DNA from 4 places in the Massilia sp. Soil_C_3 genome. Region 1 is predicted to be linked to each of the others. Evidence: predicted binding sites of a transcription regulator. Region 1 holds the regulator's gene; each other region holds the start of a gene.
The links. The regulator sigma-54, encoded in region 1, starts transcription at its own class of promoters, with help from an activator protein. The targets are predictions, from matches to a motif close to TGGCANGNAANCTGCTTT.
Positions count from the first base shown of each region.

Region 2: the regulator sigma-54 is predicted to act here: its motif matches at 3,326-3,343, upstream of AC3A6F_RS22755 (circularly permuted type 2 ATP-grasp protein).
Region 3: the regulator sigma-54 is predicted to act here: its motif matches at 2,741-2,758, upstream of glnA (type I glutamate--ammonia ligase).
Region 4: the regulator sigma-54 is predicted to act here: its motif matches at 3,333-3,350, upstream of AC3A6F_RS13685 (PEP-CTERM sorting domain-containing protein).

Region 1 is NZ_JBDGJG010000013.1:102,016-106,924, forward strand. It holds gene AC3A6F_RS23510 (DUF5694 domain-containing protein) at 1-20, opposite strand, end outside; gene AC3A6F_RS23515 (enoyl-CoA hydratase/isomerase family protein) at 105-1,190, opposite strand; gene hpf (ribosome hibernation-promoting factor, HPF/YfiA family) at 1,316-1,675, opposite strand; gene AC3A6F_RS23525 (RNA polymerase factor sigma-54) at 1,751-3,229, opposite strand; gene lptB (LPS export ABC transporter ATP-binding protein) at 3,241-4,008, opposite strand; gene lptA (lipopolysaccharide transport periplasmic protein LptA) at 4,005-4,553, opposite strand; gene lptC (LPS export ABC transporter periplasmic protein LptC) at 4,595-4,909, opposite strand, start outside.
Region 2 is NZ_JBDGJG010000012.1:101,244-106,152, reverse strand. It holds gene AC3A6F_RS22765 (zinc-binding metallopeptidase family protein) at 1-755, shown strand, start outside; gene AC3A6F_RS22760 (alpha-E domain-containing protein) at 843-1,889, opposite strand; gene AC3A6F_RS22755 (circularly permuted type 2 ATP-grasp protein) at 1,891-3,303, opposite strand; gene AC3A6F_RS22750 (transglutaminase family protein) at 3,480-4,909, shown strand, end outside.
Region 3 is NZ_JBDGJG010000001.1:471,847-476,755, reverse strand. It holds gene glnL (nitrogen regulation protein NR(II)) at 1-574, opposite strand, end outside; gene AC3A6F_RS02180 (DUF4124 domain-containing protein) at 586-1,101, opposite strand; gene glnA (type I glutamate--ammonia ligase) at 1,263-2,678, opposite strand; gene AC3A6F_RS02170 (rhodanese-like domain-containing protein) at 2,996-3,451, shown strand; gene AC3A6F_RS02165 (hypothetical protein) at 3,448-4,191, shown strand.
Region 4 is NZ_JBDGJG010000006.1:162,983-167,891, reverse strand. It holds gene AC3A6F_RS13700 (high affinity choline transporter 1) at 1-621, shown strand, start outside; gene AC3A6F_RS13695 (glutamine synthetase family protein) at 771-2,141, opposite strand; gene AC3A6F_RS13690 (gamma-glutamyl-gamma-aminobutyrate hydrolase family protein) at 2,222-3,001, opposite strand; gene AC3A6F_RS13685 (PEP-CTERM sorting domain-containing protein) at 3,414-3,968, shown strand; gene AC3A6F_RS13680 (nucleotide pyrophosphohydrolase) at 4,095-4,463, opposite strand; gene can (carbonate dehydratase) at 4,441-4,909, opposite strand, start outside.

The DNA of each region.
Region 1 (4,909 bases):
AGCAGGGCACACAGGCGCATCGGTCTTCCTTTCAAATCATGAGGACCCGATGTTCACACCCCGTCGCTACGCTGTCACGCAAAAATGGATATGCACGCAGCGGATTATGCGAGATGCCTGAGCGGATGCGCATGCTCTGGCCACACCGGCGCGAAGAAGCGCGCCACCATCTCTGGGGTGACCTCGGCAAGCGATGGTGGATTCCATTGTGGCGCATTGTCCTTGTCGATCACCAGTGCGCGTATGCCTTCCAGCACTTCGCCATGCTCGAAATTGCGCCGCACCAGCGAGCGTTCCATGCGCAGGCAGTCGGCCACGTCGAGCGCGGCGCCGCGCGCCAGCAGCTCGTGGGTCACGCACATCAACAGGGGCGAACGCTGGCGCATGGCGGCCAGCGCCTTGTGTGCGAACGGTGTTGCGTCGCCTTCGAGCGATCCCATGATCGCAGCCACCGACGCCGCGCCGAAATGCGCATCGATGCTCTTGCGCCGGACCTGCAATTCGCTTGCCCCCGCCATCGCAGCAAACGGCGCCGCGAAGGCGCGGATCGCCGCCGGCAAGCCGGCGCCTTGCGTGGACGCGATCAATGCCTGCAGGGCCGGCAGCTCGTCGCTTGGCACGAACACGTCGGCCAGCCCGATATACAGCGCGTCGGCGGCGCCGATCGTCAGCCCGGTCAGGCCCAGGTAGTTGCCGAGCTGTCCCGGCGCATGCGACAGGAAGTGGCTGCCGCCGACGTCGGGGAACAGGCCGATGTTCACCTCGGGCATGGCCATTTTCGTGCGCTCGGTCACGATGCGCAGGCCGCAGTCCGGGCCGCCCTGGGCGATGCCCATGCCGCCGCCCATCACGACGCCATCCATGATGGCGATGTAAGGCTTCGGATAAAAATGGATCAGGTGGTTCAGCGCGTATTCTTCGGTGAAGAAATCCTCGAGCAGCGCGCTGCCGCCCATCGGCCCCGCATGCCCGACCTCATGGAAGAAACGGATGTCGCCGCCCGCGCACAAGGCCTTCTCGCTGCTGCTGGTCAGTACGACCGCTTCGACCTGCCCGTCATGCCGCCAGGCGCGCAGCACGTCGGTCAGCGCGCGCACCATCTCGAGCGACAGCGAATTGAGCGCCTTCGGGCGGTCCAGGGTAATGATGCCGGTGCGGTTGGCGATGCGGGTCAGGACGTGGTCGGTCATGGCGTAATCCGTAATGGAGAGACATGCATTTTACCGAACACATAGATGCGCGTAATACCGGGGAGGCTGGATGCAAAAAGGGCGTCCCCTCAGACGCCCTTAGCTAGTGTGAGCCCTGCGCCTGATCAGGCGACAGCAGCGTCTTCGCCGCCGTTATCCGGCATGCGTTTGATCGACGTACGGCTATGGTCTTTCAGTTGCTGCTTGTGTTTGAGGATCTGTCGGTCCAGCTTATCCATCAGCGTATCGATCGCGGCGTACAGGTCTTGTGCGACGCTGGCCACGTGCAGGGTCTTTCCCGACACCTGGACGTTGATCTCTGCTTTTTGCCTTTTTTCTTTTTCAGTGAGGTTGTCGACGGCTAGGAAGACGTGGGTGTCGATCACCTGGTCGAAATGGCGAATGATGCGCTCGAGCTTATTCTGAACGTATTCACGGATGGCGGGGGTTACTTCGAGATGATGGCCACTGATTGTGAGGTTCATACACACTCCTTTGAAAATTTTGCACCGTGTGGACCACATCGACGCGACAAGGCACGATGTCTGTGGACGGCGCAGTTACAAGGACTTGCGGAGGCTTACAGGGGGTATCTTGAGGGCTTCACGGTATTTTGCAACCGTGCGGCGCGCGATGACCATGCCTTGTTCCCCGAGCATCTCCGCGATCTTGCTATCGGATAAAGGGTTCCTAGGGTCTTCTGCTCCTGTCAATTGTGCAATGAGCGCACGGATTGCCGTCGAGGATGCTTCGCCTCCCGCCTCGGTGGCAACGTGGCTGCCGAAGAAATACTTCAACTCAAACATGCCGTGCGGGGTCAGCATGTATTTCTGCGTTGTGACACGAGAAATTGTGCTCTCGTGTAGGCCTAGTGTATCAGCTATCTCACGTAAAACAAGGGGCCGCATGGCAACCGCGCCATGGGAGAAAAAGTTGCGCTGGCGCTCGACGATCGCCTCCGCCACGCGCAGGATGGTGTCGAAACGCTGGCGCATATTCTTGATGAGCCACTTCGCTTCCTGCAGCTGCGCGCCCATCTGCGCCTCGCTCTTGCCCTGCTTGAGGAGGCTCGCGTACAGGCTGTTTACGCGCAGGCGCGGCATCACGTCCGGATTCAATGTGACAGCCCAGCCGCTCTTGGAACGGCGCACGATCACGTCAGGCACCACGTAGTCCGACACGTTCGAGGCGAACGCCGCGCCCGGATGCGGATTGCATTGGCGCACCACGGCCTGCACCTCGCGCAAGTCTTCGTCGTCGCAGTCGAGCGCTTTTTTCAGCTTGCTGTATTCGCGCTGGGCGAACCAGCTCAGGTAACCCTCGACGATGGTCAGGGCCATGCGCCGCGTGACCATCGGCACACCCGGCATGCGCCGGATCTGCAGCGCCAGGCACTCGGCCGCGCTGCGCGCGCCGACGCCCACCGGGTCCATGCTCTGCACCAGCGCAAGCGCGCAGCGCAGCTCGTCGATCTCGATGTCGAGTTCTTCGGGCAGCCGCGCATGGATCTCGTCGAGCGGTTCTTCGAGGTAGCCGTTGTCGTCCAGCGCATCGATCACCAGCTCGGCCAGCGCACGGTCGCGCGCCGACAGGGTGGCTTCGCGCACCTGTTCCATCAGGTGTTCGCGCAGGGTGATGGCGCAGGCTTCCAGCTGCGGGCGGCCGTCCTCGTCCTCGCCACCGCCGCCTGAAGATGATCCTCCGCCTTCGCCCCAGTCGGCGTCGCTGCGCTCGCCCTCGGCGCCGCCCTCGAAACCCTCGCCTTCCTTGGCCACAGCCCCATCCCCTTCGGCCTGCTGGCCGGGCGCCGGCGGCGCCTCGCCGATGGCCGGTGCGTTGTTGATGGCGCCATCGGCCAGCAAACGCACCGATCGGTCGAGCGGATCGTCGAGCCGCTCGAGCAAGGGGTTATCGCCCAGTATCTGCTCGATCTCCTGGTGCAGCTCGAGCGTCGACAGTTGCAGCAACCGGATCGACTGCTGCAGTTGCGGCGTAAGCGCGAGGTGCTGCGAAGTGCGAAGTTGCAGGGACTGTTTCATCTAGGCGTGGCTCACATGCGGAAGTGTTCACCCAGGTACACGCGGCGCACCGACTCGTCCGCGATGATGTCGTCAGGGCGGCCGGAGGCAAGCACCGCGCCCTGGTTGATGATGTAGGCGCGGTCACAGATGCCGAGCGTCTCGCGCACGTTGTGGTCGGTGATCAGGACACCGATCCGGCGCTCCTTCAGGAAGCGCACGATGCGCTGGATCTCGATCACGGCGATCGGGTCGACGCCGGCGAACGGTTCGTCGAGCAGCACGAAGCGCGGATTGGTCGCCAGCGCGCGCGCGATCTCCACGCGGCGGCGTTCGCCGCCCGACAGCGACAGCGCCGGATTCTCGCGCAGCTTCTCGATCTGCAGGTCGGCCAGCAAGGTGTCGAGGCGCTCGTTGATCTGGTCTTTCGACAGCGGCTTGCCGTTGTCCTTCTGCAGCTCGAGCACGGCGCGGATGTTATCTTCCACCGTCAGCTTGCGAAATACCGAGGCCTCTTGCGGCAGGTAGGACAGGCCCAATACGGCGCGGCGGTGGATCGGCAGGCTGGTGATGTCGGTGCCGTTGATGTCGATCGACCCGGCGTCCGACGGCACCAGGCCGACGATCATGTAGAACGAGGTCGTCTTGCCGGCGCCGTTCGGGCCCAGCAAGCCGACCACTTCACCGCATTCGACCTGCAGCGACACGTCGCGCACCACCAGGCGCTTGCCATAGCTTTTCTGCAGGCCTTTGACGACCAGGGTGCTGCAATCGCCCAGATCCATCGGAATCGCCGTCATTGGGCGGCTCCCGCAGGCGTACGTTTCGGCGACAGGATCAGGGTGCCGCGGCCGCCCCCAACCTTGCTCTGGCCGCTGACATCGTTGCGCACGGTGGCCACTTCCTTGCGGCTGTCATACGAGATGAAAGGGCCGGTGACCTGGTTGCTCAGTTGATCGTTTTCCAGTTCCTTGATGAGGGCATTCGAGTACAGGCGCACCAGCTCGGCGCGCTCGTCGTACTCGATGCGCTCGGCCTGGCCCTCGACCCACAGGTTGGGACCGCCGTCGCGCTTCTGGCGGAACGTAGTGAGCTTGCCGTTGTTGGCGGTGAGTGTCACCGTCATATAGCCTTCGGGCGTTTCCCTGACCACGGCGCGGTCGGCCTTGAGCAACAGCGTACCGCGGGTGAGAATCACGTTACCGGTAAGGGTGCGCACGCCGTTGACCCCGTCGAGATCGGCGGAATCGTATTCGACCTGCGCGGGCTTGAGCGAGTCGGCACGTTCGGCGGCTGCCGTCAGCGACAGCAGGGAAAGGAGTACGGCGGCAAATAATTTTTTCATGATAAGGAATGCTGGTCCTGGGTTATCACGCGGCGCAGGGCTTACTGGCGCGGTCGTGGCGGATAGACGATCTGGCCGCGGCTGGACATGTGCACTTGCTGGGTGGCGTTGTTGGCGACCATGCCGGTGCCTTTCACGCTCGAAGCCCCAAGCTTCAGGTCAACCGGGAGGTCGGTCTTGACGATCTCTTCGTCGGGGAGCACGGTCAGCGCCTGGCTACGCAAGTGCAACGACTCGCTCTGCGCCGTCTTCGGGCGCTGCAGGTCGACGTCGCCCATCAGTTCGACCCGGTGCTCTTCGTGGAACACCTGGGCTTTCTTGGCGACCACCGTCATTGGCGGGCGGCCCGGCTCGAC
Region 2 (4,909 bases), on a different contig from region 1:
GCCTCGAAGCGGCCAAGCGCCGCCTGCTGTTTTCGCTGGCGATGCTGAACCTGACCCCGGCATCGAAGGAAGCCGAACCCGAAACCGGCCTGGCCTTCCAGTTCCTGGAAGACGGCGTGAGCGATCAATGCGTGATGACCGGCCACGACAATGGCCTGATCACGCTGAACATCGCCGAAGCGGACCCGGCCGAACGCGAACGCACGCGCGAACAGATGCACGAACGCTATCGCACGCTGCTGGGACACTTCCGTCATGAAAGCGGCCACTACTACTTCGACCGCCTCGTGGTCGGCAGCAAGTGGATCGATGAGTTCCGCGCCCTGTTTGGCGACGAACGCCAGGACTATGGCGAGGCGCTCAAGCGCCACTACGACGCCGGTCCGGCCGCCGACTGGGAGTCGCGCTTCGTGAGCAGCTATGCCAGCTCGCACCCCTGGGAAGACTGGGCCGAGACCTGGGCCCATTACCTGCACATGATCGACACGCTCGAGACGGCGCATGCCTGCGGGCTGGCGCTCAAGCCGCGCAAGGCCGACGAACCGGTGCTCGACGGCATTACCCTGCCCATGAAGGCCGATTCGTTCGACGACACCCTGCACGACTGGTTCGCGCTGACCTATGTGCTCAATAGCCTGAACCGCAGTATCGGCATGCCGGATTCCTACCCCTTCAAGCTCAGTACGCCGGTACTGGAAAAGCTGGAATTCGTGCACAAGGTCGTGCGCTCACGGGCGGTCAAGGCTGCGGCCTGACACGGCGGGACGCTGCCCCATCGTGAGGCGGGAGCGCGAATTTTCATCACGACGGTGCGGCGCGCCATAAATTGGTGCGCCGCCGTTTCAGCGCGTCTGGGTCTGGGTTTGGGTTTGGCTCTGCGTCTGGGTCTGCGTTTGAGTCTGTGTTTGGGACTGTGTCTGCGCCGGAACGGCGTCAGGCGCCGGCGGCGCCACCGGGATCAGGAAATCGCGGCTGATCCCATTGCCCAGTTCGTCGACCGACGCCAGGAAACGCGTCAGGAACTCGTGCAGGCCTTCTTTCAGGATGTCGCCGATCGAGGCCGCCCTGAGCTGGCCGTACAGCCCTTCGGCCAGGCGCTCGGTGTCGTGCGACAGCTCATTGCGCACATCGTGCAGGTTGGCGACGACGGCGCACATGCAGGCGACCAACGAGCGCGGCATCTTTTCGTTCCCGATCAGGAGCGCCGCCACCCTTTCCGGCGTGATGGCGTCGCGATACACCTTGCGGTAGATCTCGAACGCCGATACCGAGCGCAACAGCGCCGCCAGGTAGTAGAACTCGCCCTGGGCCCCGGCCTGGATCGTGTCCGACGCCAGGAACCTGAACTTGACGTCGAGGATGCGCGCAGTATTGTCGGCCCGTTCCAAGAAGGTGCCCAGGCGAATGAAGTTGAACGCTTCGTCCTGCAGCATCGTGCCCAGCGTAACGCCGCGCGACATGTGCGAGCGGTACTTGACCCATTCCAGGAACTGGCTGGGATCGCGCTCGAACAGGCGGTCCTTCAGGTGCTGCTGCAGCATGAGCCAGGTGGTGTTTTCGGTCTCCCATACCTCGGTGGTCAGGGTGCCGCGCACGGCCCGCGCATTCTCGCGCGCCGCCCGCAGGCAGCTGGTGATCGACGACATATTGTCCGGATCGCGCACCATGAAGTCGATGACGTCCTTCTGCGTCAGCGCGCCGTACTTGGCCGAGAACTGCGATTCCAGTTCGGACACACCCAGCATGGTGCGCCAGCCCTGCTGCTCGGCGCGCTCCGATTGCGGCATCAGCGAATACTGGACGCGCACGTCGAGCATGCGCGCAGTGTTCTCCGCCCGTTCGGTATAGCGGGCCATCCAGTACAAATGATCTGCGGTGCGGCTCAACATGCTAATTCTCCAGTATCCAGGTGTCTTTCGTGCCGCCGCCCTGCGACGAGTTCACCACCAGCGACCCTTCCTGCAATGCGACGCGGGTGAGCCCGCCCGGCACCATCGACACGGTCTTGCCCGACAAGACGAAGGGGCGCAGGTCGATATGGCGCGGCGCGATGCCCGACTCGACATAGGTGGGGCAGGCCGACAACGCCAGCGTCGGCTGGGCGATATAGCCCTCCGGATTGGCCACCAGGCGCGCGCGGAACGCCTCGATCTCGGCCGCGGTCGAGGCCGGCCCGACCAGCATGCCGTAGCCGCCGGCGCCGTGCACTTCCTTGACCACCAGTTCCGGCAGCCTGGACAGGGTATAGGCGAGGTCTTCCTTCTTCCGGCACTGGTAGGTCGGCACGTTGTTGAGGATCGGCTTTTCGCCCAGGTAGAACTCGATCATGTCCGGCACATACGGGTAGATCGACTTGTCGTCGGCCACGCCGGTGCCGATGGCATTGGCCAGCGTCACCCGGCCGGCGCGCACCGCGTCGAGCAGGCCCGGCACGCCCAGCGTGGATTCGGGACGAAACGCGAGCGGATCGAGGTAGTCGTCGTCGATCCGCCGATAGATCACGTCGACCTGCTTCGGCCCGCGCGTGGTGCGCATGTAGACGGTGGCGCCGCTGACGTACAGGTCTTGCCCCTGCACCAGCGCCACGCCCATCTGCTGGGCCAGGAAGGCGTGCTCGAAATAGGCCGAGTTATGCATGCCGGGCGTGAGCACGACCACGGTCGGGTCCTGGCTGCCGTGCGGCGCCACGGTGCGCAGGTTGTCGAGCAGCAGGTCGGGATAATGCTCGACCGGCGCCACCCGGTTGCGCGCGAACAGCGCCGGGAACAGCCGCATCATCATCTTGCGGTTTTCCAGCATGTACGACACGCCCGACGGCACGCGCAGATTGTCTTCCAGGACGTAGAACTCGCCCTCGCCTGCGCGCACGATATCGACGCCGGCAATGTGGGCATAGATGTCGGACGGCAGCTTGACGCCCTGCATGGCGGGCCGGTACTGCGCATTGTTCAGGATCCGCTCCGGCGGAATGATGCCCGCCTTGAGGATCGTCTGGTCGTGATAGACGTCGTGCAGGAAGCGATTCAGGGCCGTTACGCGCTGGACCAGGCCGGCCTGCAGCCGGGTCCACTCCGCGGCGTTGATCACGCGCGGAATGATGTCGAACGGGATCAGCCGCTCCTTGCCGGCGTTATCGCCGTAGACGGCGAAGGTGATGCCCACCCGCTGGAAATTGAGTTCGGCTTCGGCCCGTTTCTGGTCGATCAGATGGGACGGCTGCTGTCCGAGCCAATTGGCGAACGCGCCATAGTGAGGCCGTACAGTTGCCGCATCGGAATACATTTCATTGTAAAAGTGTGGCATCGGTTCCTCCTGCCAAGAAGTGCTATCAAGAAACGTGCCAGCGGTGCGAGCGCATTTGATGGATGGATTATATTGCGGGTACAAATCATGCTTAAACACCCCTGAACTGCGCCAATTTTTTGCGCCTGAAAAACGCGCGGACATCGACCCGCGCCGCACCCGAAAGGCACTCTCCCATGGCCATCCGTATCGCGCTACACCACAAGACCAGCTATCGCTACGACCGGCTGGTAAAGCTGTCGCCGCATGAAGTGCGCCTGCGCCCGGCGCCCCATGCGCGCACCCCGATCCTGTCGTATTCGCTGACGGTGCAGCCGCAAGACCATTTCATCAACTGGCAACAAGACCCCTACGGCAATTACATCGGACGTTTCGTCTTCCCCGAAGCGACGGACATCCTCGAGTTCACGGTCGACCTGGTTGCGGACATGACCGTCATCAACCCCTTCGATTTCTTCATCGAGAGCTATGCCGAGACCTTTCCCTTTGCCTATCCAGCCGCGCTCAAGACCGAGCTGAGTCCCTACGTCCAGGCCGAAGCGCCCGGTCCGCGGCTTCTGGAATGGGTCGCCGCGATGCGCGCCGACCTGCTGGCCAAGCCCATGAGCACCAATGACTTCCTGGTGGCCATCAACCAGCGCCTGCAGCGCGACGTCGCTTACCTGCTGAGGATGGAGCCGGGGGTGCAGACGCCGGAAGACACGCTCGAAAAAGGCTCCGGCTCCTGCCGCGACACCGGCTGGCTGCTGGTGCAGATCCTGCGCGAGCTGGGCCTGGCGGCACGCTTCGTCTCCGGCTACCTGATCCAGCTGAGCGCCGACCAGGCCGCACTCGACGGCCCCAGCGGCCCGCTCGAAGACTTCACCGACCTGCATGCGTGGACCGAGGTGTACATCCCCGGCGCCGGCTGGATCGGGCTCGACCCGACTTCGGGCATGCTGGCCGGCGAAGGCCATATTCCGCTCGCCTGCACGGCGATGCCGTCGTCGGCCGCGCCGGTCACGGGCTTTTCGGACAAGGCCGAAGTCACCTTCGTCCATGAGATGAAGGTCACCCGCATCCATGAAGATCCGCGCGTGACCAAGCCCTATACCGAACAGGATTGGCAAGCCATCGACCGCCTGGGCCGGCAGGTCGATGCCGATCTGCAGGCCCAGGACGTGCGCCTGACCCAGGGGGGCGAACCCACTTTCGTCTCGATCGACGATATGGACGGGCCGGAATGGAATACCCTCGCCCACGGCGACAAGAAGCGCGAGCTGGCCGGCAACCTGATGCACCGGCTGAAGGAGCACTTCGCACCGGGCGGCATGCTCCATTACGGCCAGGGCAAATGGTATCCGGGCGAGCCGCTGCCGCGCTGGGCGCTCAATATCTTCTGGCGCGTCGACGGCCAGCCGATGTGGTCCGACCCCGAGCTGTTCTCGGACGAACACCTCGACGACGGCTATCGCAGCGAAGACGCCGGTCGCTTTACGGTGGAACTGGTCAAGACGCTCGGCCTGCCCGCAGGCAGCGCGATCGCGGCCTATGAAGACGTGCTGTTGCAGGCCCAGCGCGAGCAGGCGCTGCCGCGCAATCTGGACCCGCTGCAGGCCGACCTGAA
Region 3 (4,909 bases), on a different contig from region 1:
CGACCAGGGTCTGCAGGCGGTCGGCTTCCTTGATGATCACCTGCGTGTATTCCTGCAGCTCGAGCAGGTGGTGCGGCGGCAGCTCGAGTTCCAGCAGCTGGGCCGCGCCGCGGATGCCGCCCAGCGGGTTCTTGATCTCGTGCGCCAGGTTGCGGATGAGTTCCTTGTTGGCCTGGCTCTGGTCGAGGATGCGCTCCTCGCGGTCGAGCTTCAACTGCTGCACGTTCTCGCGCAGCTCGATCAGGAGGGTGCCGTCGCCCAGCGCGCTGACGATGCTGTTCACGTGCAGCGGCTCGCGGTTATTGCGCTGCAGGGTCAGGTCCTGGCGCAGGTCGGCGTACTGGTGGGCCAGCGCCTGGCCGATCAGGGCGGCCAGCTCGGCGCCATTCTGGAACAATTCGGGCAGGCGATGGCGCTGCAGCGACTTGAGCGACAGCTCCATCAGGTTCTCGGCGGCGGCGTTCGCATACAGCACTTCGCCCTCGGCGCCGGTCAGCAGCACGGCCGAGGCCAGCAGGTCGAGGCCGGCGTAGCGCGCCGGATCGCCCGCATCAAAAGCGGGAACGTCGTTCATGGGTGGCAGGGTCATCTGATATTGCCGATCTCGCGCCGCAGCGCCTCGATATTGCGTTCAGTACGGTTGATCTCGTCGCGCATCGTCACCACCCGCTCCTGGTACTTGGCGTAATTACGCTCATTGCCCTGGCGCTCGGGCTCGCCGTTGTTGAACACTTTTTTGAGCTCGAGCAGCTTGCGCTCCTCGATGCGCAATTCGTCGCCCAGGATCTCGCGCCGCTCGTCGTCGCGCGCGCGCTGCACCACATTGTCCACGCGCGGGAAGCTGGACGGCGTGCTGCTGGCGGCCGGGGCCGGCGCGCTGGCCGAATCCGATCCGCCCGACGAACGCGGGGCCGGGATCGGCTTTGATGCCGCCGGCGGCGAACTGTAGCCGGTATCGATCAGCTGGCACTTGCCGACCTTGACGTCGGTGTACAGCGGGCGGCCGTTGGCGTCCGTACAACGATAGATCTGGGCCTGGGCCGAGGTGCACAACAGCAGGGCGAACATGGCCACGGCGCCGTGAAAAACGATGTTTGTCATTCCTATCACTCGGTAGCTTGCATCGGCGGAAAGATGCATTGTAGTCGCGCCCGACTATACCCGAAGCAACAAAAAACGCGGGGAAAGCCATCGCTTTCCCCGCGTTTCATGGCATCGCCGTCAAGGCTGGCGATGCGCAGGCACAACAGCTTGCCAAGTGATTACGACGAATAGTACATGTCGAATTCGGCTGGGTGCGGGGTCATGCGCAGACGCTGCACTTCGTTCATCTTCAGCTCGATGTAGGCATCGATCATGCTGTCGCTGAACACGCCGCCGCGGGTCAGGAACTCGCGGTCCTTGTCCAGGGCTTCCAGCGCTTCTTCGAGCGAGGCGCACACGGTCGGGATCAGCTTGTCTTCTTCCGGCGGCAGGTGGTACAGGTCCTTGGTGGCGGCTTCGCCCGGGTGGATCTTGTTCTGGATGCCGTCCAGGCCGGCCATCAGCAGCGCAGCGAAGCACAGGTAGACGTTGGCCAGTGGGTCCGGGAAGCGGGTCTCGATGCGGCGGCCTTTCGGGTTCGCCACGTGCGGGATGCGGATCGAGGCCGAACGGTTACGTGCCGAATAGGCCAGCTTGACCGGGGCTTCGTAGCCAGGCACCAGGCGCTTGTACGAGTTCGTGCCCGGGTTGGTGATCGCGTTCAGGGCGCGCGCGTGCTTGATGATGCCGCCGATGTAGAACAGTGCGGTTTCCGACAGGCCGGCATAGCCGTCGCCAGCGAACAGGTTCTTGCCGTCTTTCCAGATCGACTGGTGCACGTGCATGCCCGAGCCGTTGTCGCCGTTGATCGGCTTCGGCATGAAGGTTGCGGTCTTGCCATAGCTGTGGGCGACGTTCCAGATCACGTATTTCATGTTCTGGGTCCAGTCGGCGCGCTCGACCAGGGTCGAGAACTTGGTGCCGATTTCATTCTGGCCGGCGCCCGCCACTTCGTGGTGGTGCACTTCGACCGGGATGCCCATCGATTCGAGGATCAACGACATTTCCGAGCGCATGTCCTGGAACGAATCGACAGGTGGCACCGGGAAGTAGCCGCCCTTGACGGTCGGACGGTGGCCGCTGTTGCCGCCTTCGATTTCCTTGTCGGTCGCCCACGACGATTCGTCCGAATCGATCTTGACGAAGCAGCCCGACATGTCGATCTTCCAGCGGATCGAGTCGAAGATGAAGAATTCCGGTTCCGGGCCGAAGTAGGCGGTGTCGCCGATGCCCGACGATTTCAGGTAGGCTTCGGCGCGCTTGGCGATCGAGCGCGGGTCGCGGTCGTAGCCCTTGCCATCCGACGGTTCGATGACGTCGCACTGCATGAACAGCGTGGTCTCTTCCATGAACGGGTCGAGGTTGGCGGTGTTCGGGTCTGGCAGCAGGAGCATGTCCGAGGCTTCGATACCCTTCCAGCCGGCGATCGACGAACCGTCGAAGGCGTGGCCGGATTCGAATTTGTCCAGGTCGAAGTGCGACACCGGGACCGTGACGTGCTGTTCCTTGCCGCGGGTATCGGCGAAGCGTAAATCAACGAATTTGACTTCGTTGTCCTTGACCAGTTGCATTACATCTGCGGCGGACTTTGCCATTCGGAATCTCCTAATTGAAAAAAGGAAGTCGGGCCATGAGAACCGACAACTTGCATCATGTTGAAGCACGAAGCATGCCAACTTGGTGACACCCCACGTGCCCAGTTAATTGCATGAGAGCATGCACAAATCGTTCTTGGGGGACGGGCCAGTTTACCCATAAAATCGCGTCGATCGGCAGGCTTGTCGAAAGATTTACAGTGCATGCCGAATGCACCAATCAAGTGCAATCACGTGTCGATGCACCATTTAAGAGCAGGATACACTGATCCACGGTGGTGCAGCGCCTTTGGATGCCCAAAAACGGACCGAACATTATGACGACAGAAAACATTCTCGAGGCGGCGCGCCAGCGTGGCGCAGGCCAGCCCTATGCCGGTGCGGTGACGCCGCAAGAGGCGTTCGAGCTGCTTAGAAGCAGCCCGAACGTCAAACTGGTGGACGTGCGCACCAATGCCGAACGCGACTGGGTGGGCCGGGTCGCCATCCCCGACGCCCAGCATGCGGCGGTACAGTGGGCGACGTATCCGGGCGGCGTGCCGAATCCGGATTTCGGCGCCCAGTTGGAAAAAGTCGCAAACCCGGATGACATCCTGCTGTTCCTGTGCCGCTCGGGCGTGCGCTCGCGCCACAGCGCCCGCGTGGCGACCGAACTCGGTTATGCGAATGCCTTCGACATCCTCGAAGGCTTCGAGGGCGACAGGGATGGCGAAGGCCATCGCAAGACGCTCGGCGGCTGGTGCAAGGCGGGATTGCCGTGGGTGGGTGCATGAGCGACGAGGTAAGTAACCCCATCGAACGCCTGGTGGCGGCGCGCGAACTGGCCGACCAGGGCCAGTACGACGCCGCGCTGCAAGAGCTGACCTGGTTCCACGAGCATGCGCTGGAACAGGATCCGTCGCTGGCCGGTGTACGCCGTTCCTATGCGCTCGCCGATTGGGCCGTACTGGCCGAGGCCCATCCGCCGGCGGAAGCGGCGCTCGAGGCGGTGCGCGAGCGCAATGCCGCCCTGCTGCTGGCCGGCCAGGGCAACCGCGACGGCTTGTTCGACGTGGTCTCGATCGACCATGCGCGCGACCAGCCGGTGCGCACGCGCGACCTGTTCCTGCAACTGGAAACCGTGGCGCCGGCGCTGGCCGCTTCGTGCATCCGGGTCGTGCTGCCGCAGGTGATCGCCGCCGGCGACGCCGAACTTGCCGAACGCCTGATGCCGAACCCGGAAGAAAACATCCGCCAGCATGCCGACTACCTGATGGACGCCTTCCGCGAGCGCCGCAAGCGTTTCACCGCCGCGCCCAGCATCCCGGCCGAGATCCACAACTATGTGCAGGACGTGAACGCCATCCTGGACGTGCTGGCCGCGCGCGGCCGGCACGCCGACGTGCGGCGCCTCCGCCAGCTGGCCGCCGACGCGATTCCCGCCACCACCCTGCGCCGCGAAGTGCGCGCCGCGCTCGTCCCCGGCGCGCCGGCATGGTACGAGCGCGGCGTCCCGCGCCGTCGCAACGGGTAGGGTCGGCAGCTTCGCCGCCGACGCGGTGATGGTTGGCAGCGAGATCATCCGGCGCGAGAACGGCGCACATAACTACCGCCGCTCTCGCAACACCGGGGTCAGGTCTGACAATCGGACACGTTCTCAGCCTTAAAGCAGATCATTACAGCTTGGAAGAGTCGAGACAATCACGCTTTGGTTAAGGACTGCAGAGCCCGTGTCCGATTGTCAGACCTGACCCCGAAGTTCACGCTTATGGTGGCATTTGGAGTCCCCCCTAGCTGTGCTCTAGCAGATGGAGGTTGTTTAGAAATGAACCGATTAACTCAAATTGTGGGCACATGGATCCTAACGCTATCGGCGCAGGCGGATAACGGCCACATCGTGGAATACTCCTCTCACAGCCGCGGGGGAACGGAGAGTAGTGCTAACTGTCGATCTTTAGGAGGCTTCGTACTTGCGGCTGGGTGTGGACTGGGCTCTACAAAAGAAGTTACGGGTGCGCGCCCTCAACGCGTTGAGATACCGAAAACTAAAACGCTTCAGTCTCCTTTCGCCCGAGCAGTCAGCCAGGCGAAAGCTAACAGTTTGATCGAGCGGGGAATGGAAGGGTACACGGAAGTCTTAGTTCATTGCCAGAAGAGCCAATCCGTCGTCATGACGACCGCCCTACTCCGGAGCGACGCACAACGAGATCATTGCTATCGTTTTTAAGCCAAAACGCCGCGCAACACCGGGG
Region 4 (4,909 bases), on a different contig from region 1:
ATGTTCATCGTGGCCGCCGCCGTGGTCGTGATGGGCAGCACCGCGCTCGACCTGGCCCAGAACGACTACCAGCGCCTGCTGCCGACCTTCGTGATGACGCAGATGCCGCTGTTCATGCAGATCCTGTTCTTCGGCGCCCTGCTGTCGGCGATCAAGAGCACCTCGTCGGCCACCCTGCTGGCGCCGTCGACCAGCTTCGTGGAGAACATCCTCAAGAACCTGCGGCCCGGCATGAGCGACCGCGAACAGCTGTTCGCGATGCGCATCTCGATCGTCGTGTTCGCGGCCCTGGTGCTGCTGTACGCGATCGCGATGGAAGGCACCTCGATCTATGAACTGGTCTCGGGCGCCTACCAGGTGCCGCTGGTCGGCGCCTTCATCCCGCTGGTGATGGGGCTGTACTGGAAGCGCGCGACGACCCAGGGCGCCATCTTCTCGATCGGCGCGGGACTGTTCACCTGGATCCTGTTCTTCGAGCAGATCACGTCGCTGGGCGAGCACTTCCCGGGCCAGCTGGCGGGGCTGATCGCGGCCTTTATCGGCATGGTGGTGGGGTCGCTGGCGCCGCAGGTGTTGAAGAATCGTGGGGAGACGCAGGATGTGCTGGAGGCGCGGGCGTAAGCTGGTTGGATACTTAGGTTCCCGCCTCCGCGGGAACGACGTGCGATAGGTGCGGGCCACGGTCGACGATCGTGGCCCGAGTCATATATACGTCGTTCCCGTGAAGGCGGGAACCTAATCTCGCATGAACAGCGATAACGCTTGGCTAATCAAACATGCAGCAACAAATGCTCCCGCTCCCACGGACTGATCACCTGCATGAACTCGCGGTGCTCCAGCTCCTTCACCGCCGTGTAGACGTCGATAAAGCGCTCCCCCAGCACGTCGCGCAGCCGGTCCTCGCGCCGCAGCAGGGTGATCGCCTCGGACAGGCCCTGCGGCAACTCAACCGGCATGTCATAGGCATTGCCTTCCACCATCGGTGACGGTTCGATCGCTTCCGTCATGCCCAGGTAGCCACAGGCCAGCGTGATCGCCAGCGCCAGGTAGGGATTGGCATCGGCGCCGATCACGCGGTTCTCGATGCGGCGGTCTTGCGAGCCCGACACCGGCACCCGGAAGCCCACCGTGCGGTTGTCGATGCCCCACTGCAGGTTGATCGGCGCCGCCGTCTCGCGCACGATGCGTCGGTAGGAATTCACATACGGCGCGACGATCGCCATTGCCGACGGCATATAGCGCTGCAGGCCGCCGATGTACTGCTGGAACAGCGCCGAGGGAGAGCCGTCGTCGTTGCTGAAGATGTTCTTGCCGCTCTCGGCATCGACCACGCTCTGGTGCACATGCATCGCCGAACCCGGCTCTCCCGCCATCGGCTTGGCCATGAAGGTGGCGTACATATCGTGCTTGAGCGCCGCCTCGCGCAGGGTTCGCTTGAAATAGAAGACCTTGTCGGCCAGGCCCAGCGGCTCGCCGTGCTGGAAGTTGATCTCCATCTGGCCGGCGCCGATCTCGTGGATCAGGGTGTCGACGTCGAGATTCATCATCTCGCAGTAATCGTAGATGTCCTCGAACAGCGGATCGAATTCGTTGACGGCGTCGATGCTGTACACCTGGCGGCTGGTCTCGGCGCGGCCGCTGCGGCCGATAGGCGCCGCCAGCGGCAGGTCGGGGTCGATGTTCTTGGCAGTGAGATAGAACTCGAGTTCGGGCGCCACCACCGGCTTCCAGCCACGCTGCTCATACAGCTTGAGCACGCGCCGCAGCACGCTGCGCGGGGCGAAGTCGACCAGCTTGCCATCGGCGTAGTAACAGTCGTGAATCACTTGCGCGGTGGGATCGGCAGCCCACGGCACCATGGTGATGGTGGTCGGGTCGGCCTTGAGAATCATGTCGCGGTCGATGCTCGAGATGGCGCGCTCGTAGGCAGCGTCACGTTCGGGCGTGTTGCCGGTGACGGTCATGCCCAGCACGACTTCGGGCAGGCGCATGCCGCGGTCATCGGTGAATTTCACGCGCGGGAGGATCTTGCCACGAGCCACCCCGGTCAGGTCGGGGACCAGACATTCGATCTCGGTGACCCGCTTGGCGTCGAGCCACTCTTCCATATCGGTATAGCTGAAGTTATCGCGAATTGCCATGTAGTTGCCTCACTGTCGTTGAAGGGTGCAGAAGGCAGGAGAGTCGGAGAGCCTCGGTCTCGCCCCCTTGGCAGAGGCGCTCATACGGCGCTCCGGCGCCGTTCGTAATTCTCGCAGCGTCGTTCGTGATACTCGCGGCACGCCTGGCCGAAGGCCCCGAACATCTTCATCGAATACGGATTGTGCTGGATGCGCCACTCGGGATGCCACTGCACGGCCAAGGTGAAACCGGGCGCGTTCGACACGGTAAACGCCTCCACCAGACCGTCTTCCGCCAGAGCTTCGACCGTCAGGCCGGGCGCCAGTTCGTTCACGCCCTGCCCGTGCAGCGAATTGACGGGGATCTCGGGCACGCCCAGGATGCGCTCCAGCAAGCCGCCGGGGCACAGGCTGACGTTGTGGGCGTCGCCGTACTGCTCATCCATGCCCAACTCGGCTTTCTCGCGGTGGTCGAACTTGCCGGCGACGGTCTGCACCGCCTGGTGCAGGCTGCCGCCCAGCGCCACGTTCATCTCCTGGAAGCCGCGGCAGATCGCGATGATCGGCACACCGCGCCGCACCGCCTCACGGATCAGCGGCAAGGTGGTCTGGTCGCGCGCCGGATCCTGGGGCAGCGAGGGATCGAGCACTTCCTCAGAGTAATAACTGGGATGCACATTCGATGCCGAACCGGTCAGCATGATGCCGTCGATGGTGCCGAACATGGTGTCCAGGTCCAGCGACGCGCCGAGCGACGGCAGGATCAGGGACGCGCAATCGGCGCCGAGGGTGACGGCGTCGACATACTTGTGCTGGGCCGCGTGATACGGGTGCTCGCCGAAATCTCGCGTGCATGCGGGAACGATGACGATGGGGCGCATGGGTTCTACCTTGTGTTAAGCGCACGAGACCGAAACAACCGGATCCAGCGCGGGGGCCTTTAATCCAGATCAAACACAACGCCAGCGGGGCGTTTCTCCTGCCGATCTGCTAATAAAAATGCGATTCCATGTCAAAAGCTTAACGGACATCGGCGAGCCCTGCCCACACGTTACGGGCCGTCACGAAACGTTCTTAGATCAATGTGAACGGGAAAAAAACAGGCAGACAAAGTCCCTACACCATTTGGTGGTGTCGGGCAAAGTTACATACAGTTGGTAAAAATTCCATGCGTTTTGGGTAAGCCTTTGATTTTAATCAAACGCTCAACAGTGGCACGCGACTTGCATAGTGCCCCATGCTTCATATCGAAGCGACGTGTTACTCGAAATCAAACCAAAACGGAGGGTAATCATGAAAGTCCTGAAAAAAATGCTTGCTGTTGCAACCTTGGGGATGTGCGCAGCTGGTAGCGCCAACGCGGAAATGATTTCCGATTATTACAACCCGATCGACGTACGAATTACGACCAACAATCCATTTTCGTACACCCACGACATGACAGGCTTCGGCCTGCCAGGTCCGACGGTCAATTGGGCCTCGCTGGTCGTCGACCTGTACGACCTGACCGATCCGTTCTCCATCGTGCGCGAATCGGTGACGCTGTCGTTCAACAATCTCACGTCGCACACGATTCACAACGTTTCGTTCTTCGGGCAGAACTACGTCTTCGATGTCGCGACCTTGTTGCAGGCCACGGGCGTCGTGGACGTGTCGATCAGCGTGGGCTGCACCCCCTTCATCTTTACCTGTCTCCAGCAGGACGTCTGGTTCGACGACTCGCGGCTGACGGCCGACATCACCAGGCCGGTGGTCAGCGAAGTGCCTGAACCGGCTACCCTGCTCACGCTCGGCGCCGGCATGCTGGGTGTGGCTGCCACCCGCCGTCGCAGGCAGCGCAAGGATTGACCAGCCCCTGCCATGGTCGGCGACGACGTCGCCAACCTGGCTTGAAGGACCTGCCGCGGGCGGCGCCGCGGCAGGTCCTGCTCGCCTGCAGGCGCAGGTCGAGCGCGTGGAAGGCAAGCCTTCACGCTACTTCTTGTATTCGTCGTACTTGCGCATATCGCCGCGCACAAGTTCGGCAGGATACTTGGCGCGGTTGAGCACCATCTTCTCTTCCACCGCCTGGAACAGGTCGACGTCCAGCTTGTCGGCCAGCCGCACCAGGTACACCAGCACGTCGGCCATCTCGTGGCGCACCTCGTTCAGCTTGCCGGCGCCGAGTTCGTCGGCGCGGCCCGACTGCAGCCACTGGAAATGCTCCAGCAACTCGGCCGCCTCGACGGAGAGGGCCGAGGCGAGGTTCTTGGGTGTGTGGAACTGGTCCCAGTCGCGCTCGTCGACGAAGGTACGGACGATGGCGCGCAGGCGCGCGAGATCACTGTCCGCGGCGTTCGTCACGCACGTCTCCGCCGTCCAGGTAGCCGTTGAGTACGCGCTCGAGCTTCGGCGCGATCTCGTCGAAGCTGCTGACCGTGATGCCCAGGTCACGCAGCAGGCCGTCGTGCACGCCATACACCCAGCTGTGGATGGTCAGCGGCTGGCCGCGTTCCCAGGCGTCGCGCACGATGGTGGTGTGGGCGGTGTTCATGACCTGTTCGGCCACGTTCAGTTCGACCAGGCGGTTGGTGGCGGCGCGGCCGGCCACGTTGCCCAGGTATTTTCCGTGCTTCTCGCGCACGTCGCGCACGTGGCCGAGCCAGTTGTCGGCCAGGCCGACGCGGATGTCTGTCAGCGCCGCATGCACGCCCGAGCAGCCGTAGTGGCCGCAGATGATGATGTGCTTGACCTTGAGTACGTCGATCGCGAACTGCAGCACCGACAGGCAGTTCAGGTCGGAGTGCACG